Regions from separate parts of the Micromonospora sp. C41 genome, predicted to be linked through region 2. Evidence: predicted binding sites of a transcription regulator. Region 2 holds the regulator's gene; the other holds the start of a gene.
What was found. The regulator HspR, encoded in region 2, represses chaperone genes until heat shock. The targets are predictions, from matches to a motif close to TTGAGTNNNNNNNACTCAA.
Positions count from the first base shown of each region.

Region 1: lon (endopeptidase La) is a predicted target of HspR. The motif match lies at 1,948-1,966, and genes of this name have one in related genera.

Region 1 covers NZ_JAGPXP010000017.1:76,949-80,353, forward strand. The annotation lists gene KBX43_RS19270 (hypothetical protein) at 1-1,161, shown strand, start outside; gene KBX43_RS19275 (Lsr2 family protein) at 1,396-1,743, opposite strand; gene lon (endopeptidase La) at 1,989-3,405, shown strand, end outside.
Region 2 covers NZ_JAGPXP010000016.1:54,368-57,772, reverse strand. The annotation lists gene KBX43_RS18440 (cation:proton antiporter) at 1-377, shown strand, start outside; gene KBX43_RS18435 (hypothetical protein) at 542-970, shown strand; gene KBX43_RS18430 (hypothetical protein) at 1,030-1,236, opposite strand; gene KBX43_RS18425 (heat shock protein transcriptional repressor HspR) at 1,423-1,863, opposite strand; gene dnaJ (molecular chaperone DnaJ) at 1,888-3,072, opposite strand; gene grpE (nucleotide exchange factor GrpE) at 3,152-3,405, opposite strand, start outside.

The sequences.
Region 1 (3,405 bases), on a different contig from region 2:
CGGACGACCACGCGCGCCGCCTCGGCGTCCTGTGTGCCCGCCAGCCCGGGGGCGACCGCCCCGGACGGCCAGGGCAGCAGCACCCGTACCTGGCAGAACGGCCGCTGGGTCCGTAACCACTGGGGCGACGGCCAGATGTCGCCGGCCGAGTGCCAGCAGACGACCGCGGGTGGCGCCGGCGCCGGCACTCCGACCGTGACCTGCCCGGACGTCCGGGGTCGGCTGCCGCAGGTGCCCGGCCGGGCCCGTGCCGAGGTGGATCGAGAACTGGCGGCGCTGACGTCCCAGATCGCTGAGGCGAACCGGCGGCTCGCGGCGGAGGGCCGCAACGGGGGCGAGTTCATCAACAACGCGATCCTGGGTCCGCTCGCGGACAAGCGGACCGCGGCGCTGAACCGGATCGCCACCGCCATCGGCCGGTTCGGCCAGCGCCCGCAGGGGCTGGACCAGTTCGCCCGGTGCGCGTTGACCGACGTCCCCGGCAACGGTGGGGGTCAGAACGGCGGGGGTCAGAACGGCGGCAACAACAACGGCGGTCAGAACGGGGGCCAGAACGGCGGGAACAACGGCGGCGGGAACAACAACGGCGGCGGCCAGAACAACGGTGGCGGCAACGGGCTGAACGTGCTCGCCAAGGACTGCTCCGGCAGCCAGCTGCAGGGGCACGACGGCTTCCAGAACGGCAACCGGTGCGTCAGCACCGCGTTCGGTGAGGTGGGCGCCGCGGCGAACAACCCGTCGCTGCTGATCACGCAGTTCCCGAACCAGGTGCGGCGCAACCAGCCGTTCACGCTCCGGGTGACCACCAAGAACCTGGTGCGGGACCGCTTCCTCGCGGCCGGGCAGGGCGGCTACTACCTGGAGAGCTCGCTGCTCAACGGTCAGGGCCTGGTGCGCGGCCACTTCCACACCGCCTGCCGGATGCTCGGCAGCACCCGGCAGCCCCCGAACCCGCAGGACGTGCCGGCGTTCTTCGTCGCCACCGAGGACGGCCGCGGCGGCAACCAGCCGGACGACGTGCTGATCCAGATCCCGGGCCTGGCGCAGTCGGGCGTGGCGCAGTGCGCGGTCTGGGCCGGTGACGGCTCGCACCGCATCCCGATGATGGAGCGGGCGAACCAGACTCCCGCCATCGACGTGGTGCGCATCCGGGTCAACTGAGGACACGCGACGGCCGCGGCCGCCCGGGAACCGTCCGGGTGGCCGCGGCCGTGTCGTGTCCGCGTGGTGGGTACGCGAGGCGGGTCCGGCAGGGGAGCGTGGGAATCGTTCCGGGAAGAAGTTTCGTGCCGTCGGACTCCAGCCCGATGAAAGTCACCGACAACACAAAAGGCCGGCCGGGCGCTGCGATTTCTCAGCGTGACCCTGGGATACCCGACGGTGAGTGTTTAGCGCTCAGCGGTTCTTGTACGCCTCGACGACCGACACCGGGATGCGCCCGCGCTCGGAAATCTCGTACCCGTTCTTGGCTGCCCATTCGCGGATGGCGCGGTTCTGCTCGCGGTCCATTCCCGAGGTGCTCGGCCGGCCCGCGCGCCGGGTGGCGCGGGCGACCTCGGTGGCGCCGCGGCCGATCCGCCTGCCAGCGCTGATGTACGGGTCCAGCGCCTTGCGCAGAACGCCCGCGTTCTCGTCGGACACGTCGATCGTGTACGCCACGCCGTCCAGGCTGAACTCGACGGTCCGATCGGCCTTTCCGCCGTCGAGGTCGTCGGTCAGAACGGTGATTACTTTCCTTGCCATCGCCATTACTCCCTGTGTCGGGCGGGGTGTGCTAAGAGTCTGACTTACCTCACGGTAATTTCGCAACAATACCCGCCTCTTTGCATTCGGCGGGTCGTGCCAGGTAAGCGTCGCGGCCAATAGAGGACCGGTGCGCGAACAGGCGTCGGGAAGGCCGGACAGTGGCGTGGGTCACAATCCGGAACAAGGGACACCTTTTGTTACTTGAGCCAGACACGCTCAACCAACGTGATGGCAGGTGTCCGATGGCAACTCTTCCGGTACTTCCCCTGACCGACACCGTCCTGCTGCCCGGGATGGTCATCCCGGTCACCCTCGACCCGACCACCCAGGCCGCCGTCGACGCGGCCCGCGCCACCGGCGACAAGGAACTCCTGGCCGTGCCCCGCCTTGACGGCGAGTACGGCTCCGTCGGCGTGGTCGCCACGATCGAGAAGGTGGGCCGGCTGCCCAGCGGCGAGCCGGCCGCCGTGATCCGCGGTCTCGTCCGGGCCCGTATCGGCTCCGGCGTGCCCGGTCCCGGCGCCGCGCTCTGGGTCGAGGCCGCGACGCTCGACGAGCCCGCCCCGGCGGGCCGCGCCCGGGAACTCGCCCGCGAGTACCGCGCGCTCATGACCTCGGTGCTCCAGCAGCGCGGCGCCTGGCAGGTGATCGACGCGATGGAGCGGATGACGGACCTGTCCGAGCTGGCCGACTCGGCCGGCTACGCGCCCTGGCTCAGCCTGGCGCAGAAGACCGAGCTGCTCGCCGCGCCGGACGTCACCGCCCGGCTGGAGCTGCTGGTCGGCTGGGTGAAGGAGCACCTGGCCGAGCAGGAGGTCACCGAGCAGATCAACAGCGACGTGCGCGAAGGGCTGGAGAAGTCCCAGCGCGAGTTCCTGCTCCGCCAGCAGCTCGCCGCGATCCGCAAGGAACTCGGCGAGGACGAGCCCGACGGCTCCGCCGACTACCGCTCCCGGGTGGAGTCCGCCGACCTGCCGGAGAAGGTACGCGAGGCGGCGCTGCGCGAGGTCGGCAAGCTGGAACGGGCCAGTGACGCCTCACCCGAGGCGGGCTGGATCCGTACCTGGCTGGACACCGTGCTGGAGATGCCGTGGAGCACGCGTACCGCTGACAACACGGACCTGGCCGCGGCGCGGGCCGTGCTCGACGCCGACCACGCCGGCCTGGCCGACGTGAAGGACCGCATCCTGGAGTACCTCGCGGTGCGCAACCGGCGCGCGGAGCGCAACCTCGGCGTGGTCGGCGGACGCGGCTCCGGCGCGGTGCTCGCCCTGGCCGGCCCGCCCGGTGTCGGCAAGACCAGCCTCGGCGAGTCGGTCGCCCGGGCGCTGGGCCGCAACTTCGTCCGCGTCTCCCTCGGCGGCGTCCGGGACGAGGCGGAGATCCGCGGCCACCGGCGCACCTACGTCGGCGCGCTGCCCGGCCGGATCGTGCGGGCGCTGCGCGAGGCCGGCTCGATGAACCCGGTCGTGCTGCTCGACGAGGTCGACAAGCTGGCCGCCGGCTACTCCGGCGACCCGGCGGCGGCTCTGCTGGAGGTGCTCGACCCGGCGCAGAACCACACGTTCCGCGACCACTACCTGGAGGTCGACCTCGACCTGTCCGACGTGCTGTTCCTCGCCACCGCCAACGTGGTGGAGGCGATCCCCGGCCCGCTGC
Region 2 (3,405 bases):
TCACCAACCCGCTGGACATGCCGCCGGTGCTGCTGCCGGCGCTGGTGCTGGCAGTGGTCACCATGGCGACGAAGGTGGCCACCGGCTACCTGGCCGCCCTCCGGGCGGGGATCGCCGAGCCCGGTCGCTGGCGGGCCGGCCTGGCGCTGACCCCGCGCGGCGAGTTCTCCATCGTCATCGCCGGACTGGCCGTCGCGGCCGCCTACCCGGTGAACCCGAAGCTGGCGGCGCTCGCCACCGCGTACGTGTTGATCACGGTGGTGACCGGGCCGCTGCTCGCCCGGCTGCCCGACACCCAGTGGTTCAAGCAGTGGCTGCGCTCCCGCGCCGCCGCCGCCCGTGCGGCAGCGGCGTTGCCCGCGCCGACCGGGGACTGACCCGCGCCGGGCCGGACCTGCCACAGGCAGATCCGGCCCGGCGTTGTCAAATTGATCCCCGGAAGGTCTACCACTGCTCCGCTCAGCCGCGTTAACGTTTCGGCCCAGCAGCCAGGGTCCGCGGGTGGCCGGTGCCCCCGCCAGCGCAAGCGGAAGGTCGGCCGGTGAGCGTGCAGGAAGATACGTTCCACGGCTTCGCCAATCCGGTCGATCCCTCGCCCGCCGAACTCCGGGCGTGGGCCTATCAACCGGATTCGGTGCCGCTGACCTCGATGCCGCCCGACTGGGACCTGCTGGTCGCCGGTGACCATCTGGTGCAGACGCTGTTCGACCTGGCGATGGACGAGCGCTGCCCGGCCCGGCGGTTCGCGCTGCACTGCCTCTACATCTACGCCGCCGACGGCATCCGGACGAACTTCCGCGCCCATCCCAAACGCCGGTTCCGCAAGCTTGTCGAGCAGGCCGAACGCGCCGGTGACGACCTGATGCGCAACTGGGCGCACAACAGCCGCGTGCTGCTCGCCCGGCCCGACCTGTTCGTCTACCGGGACTGGTGCGAGGGCGGCCTGGTCCGCGAGAACCGCCGCCTCTGACGCGAACGGCGAACGGGCCGGGATCCCCCGTGGATCCCGGCCCGCACGTCGGCGGATCGTCAGGTCGACCCGCCCTGCTTCTTGCGCCTCTCGTCGTCCCGGGCCCGGTCTACGCCGTGGTCCGTCTGGTCGGCGAAGCGCCCTTCCTTGACCTTGTCGCTGAAGCGTCCCTCGGTGACCCGGTCGAACCGCTCGCGGACGTTCTCGGCCACCTTCTCCAGCCGTTCCTCGGCGCGTTCCGCCACCTTCTTAGCCGGTTCCGCCATGGCTCCCCCTGCCAACTCGGCGTCCGATTTAGGGGTTTTGGCCCTACCGGCGAGCCTAGTCGACAGCGCCCTGCCGCATCCCGCTTTCCCCGACGAGCGCCCCGAACCAGGGACGCACGAGGGCCGGACGTACGAAGGCCGGCGCGGCCCCGGGGGAGCGGGGCGCGCCGGCCTTCCGGTGAAAGGTCAGCGGTCGGGAGCGCGGCGTGGTCGCCAGACGACGAGCGCGGTGGACGTGCGGTTGGTCGGCACGAGGTCGCCGCGGGCAAAGCCACCGAGCGACTCCAGCTCGGCGATCCGCCGGTACGCGGCGTCCAGCTCCGCCTCCAGCCGGGCCACCCGCTGCTGTGCCTCTTCGAGCAGCCGCTCCAGCCCGATGATCCGCTTGACCCCGGCCAGGTTGATCCCGTCGTCCTGGCTGAGCCGCTGCACCTCGCGCAGCAGCACCACGTCCCGGACGCTGTACCGGCGGCCACCGCCGGACGCCCGGCCCGCCTGCACCAGGCCCAGCCGGTCGTACTGGCGCAGCGTCTGGGGGTGCATCCCCGCCATCCGCGCAGCCACCGAGATCATCAACACCTTGGCCTCGTAGGCCGGGTCACCCGAGCCGACGTACTCCTCCGACATGCCCGCTCACCTCCGCTGCCGCCGTCAACTGAATCGACGTACCCGCGCGTCGAGATGTTCCCGCGCGGCGGGCGGAGTCTGCTCCGCGAAGGTCTCCAGCGCCGCCCGCGCCTCGTCCGAGACCTTCGCCGGGACCACCACGTCGAGCGTGACCAGCAGGTCACCGGCGCGGCCGTCCTTGCGTACGACGCCCTTGCCGCGGGCACGCAGCACCCGCCCGCTGGGCGTACCCGGTGGCACCCGCAGCGTCACCGTCCCGTCCAGGGTCGGCACGCGCAGGTCGGTGCCGAGGACCGCCTCGGCGTACGTGATCGGGACGTTCAGGGTCAGATCGTCCCCGGTACGCCCGAACAGCTCGTCCGGGCGGACCTTCACCTGCACGAACAGGTCGCCGGCCGCGCCGCCCCGCTCACCGGGCTCACCCCGGCCGGCCAGGCGGATCCGCTGCCCGTCGGCCACCCCGGCCGGGAAGCGCACGTTCAGCGTGCGGGTCTTGGTGACACCGCCGGTGCCGTGGCACTCCGGGCACTTCTCCTCGACGATCGTGCCGACGCCCTGGCAGTTGCGGCACGGCTCGGAGAAGCTGAACGACCCCTGGTTGCGGGTGGTCACGCCGGCGCCGTGGCAGACCGGGCAGGCCACCGGCTGGGTACCCGGCTTCGCGCCGTTGCCGTGGCAGGTGTCGCAGACGCCGGGCGCGCGCAGCGTCAGCGGCAGCGTGACGCCGCGTACCGCATCCTCGAAATCGAGCGCCACCTCGGTCTCGACGTCCCGGCCCCGCGCCGGACCGCGCGGACGCGCCGCGCCGCCCCCGCCGCCGCCGGAGAAGATCGAGCTGAACAGGTCGGTGAAACCGCCGCCGCCGAACCGGGTGTCCCCGCCGCCCGCGCCGCCGCCGAACAGGTCGGAGACGTCGAACGGCACGCCGCCCGGCTGGCCCGCGCCGCGGGCGCTGCGGCGGAAGGCGCCCGAGCCGAACAGCGAGCGCATCTCGTCGTACTCGCGTCGCTTCTTCTCGTCGCCCAGCACCGCGTACGCCTCGGAGACGGTCTTGAACCGCTCCTCGGCCCCGGTGTCGCCGGGGTTGTGGTCCGGGTGCGACTCCCGGGCCAGCTTGCGGTACGCCTTCTTGATCTCGTCCGAGGAGGCGGACTTCTCCACGCCCAACGCGGCGTAGTAGTCCTTCTCGATCCAGTCCTTGGAACTCACCGGTCCACCCCCTTCCACGGGTCGAAGCCCGGCCGTCCCGCCCGCCCGGTGGGGGCGGGCGGGACGTCACGGGTCGGCACTACTCCGGGTCCGCGACCGCGACCATGGCGGGCCGCAGCAGCCGCTCGCCGAGCTGGTAACCGCGGCGCATGACCTGTACGCAGGTCGACTCGGTCACGTCGGCGGAGGTCTGGTGCGCCACCGCCTCGTGCCGGGTCGGGTCGAACGGGTCGCCCTTCTCGCCGAACGCGGTCAGGCCGAACTTGCCCAGCGCGGCGGTGAGCTGCTCGGCCACGCTGCCGAACGGGCCCACCAGATCGCCGTGCTCACGGG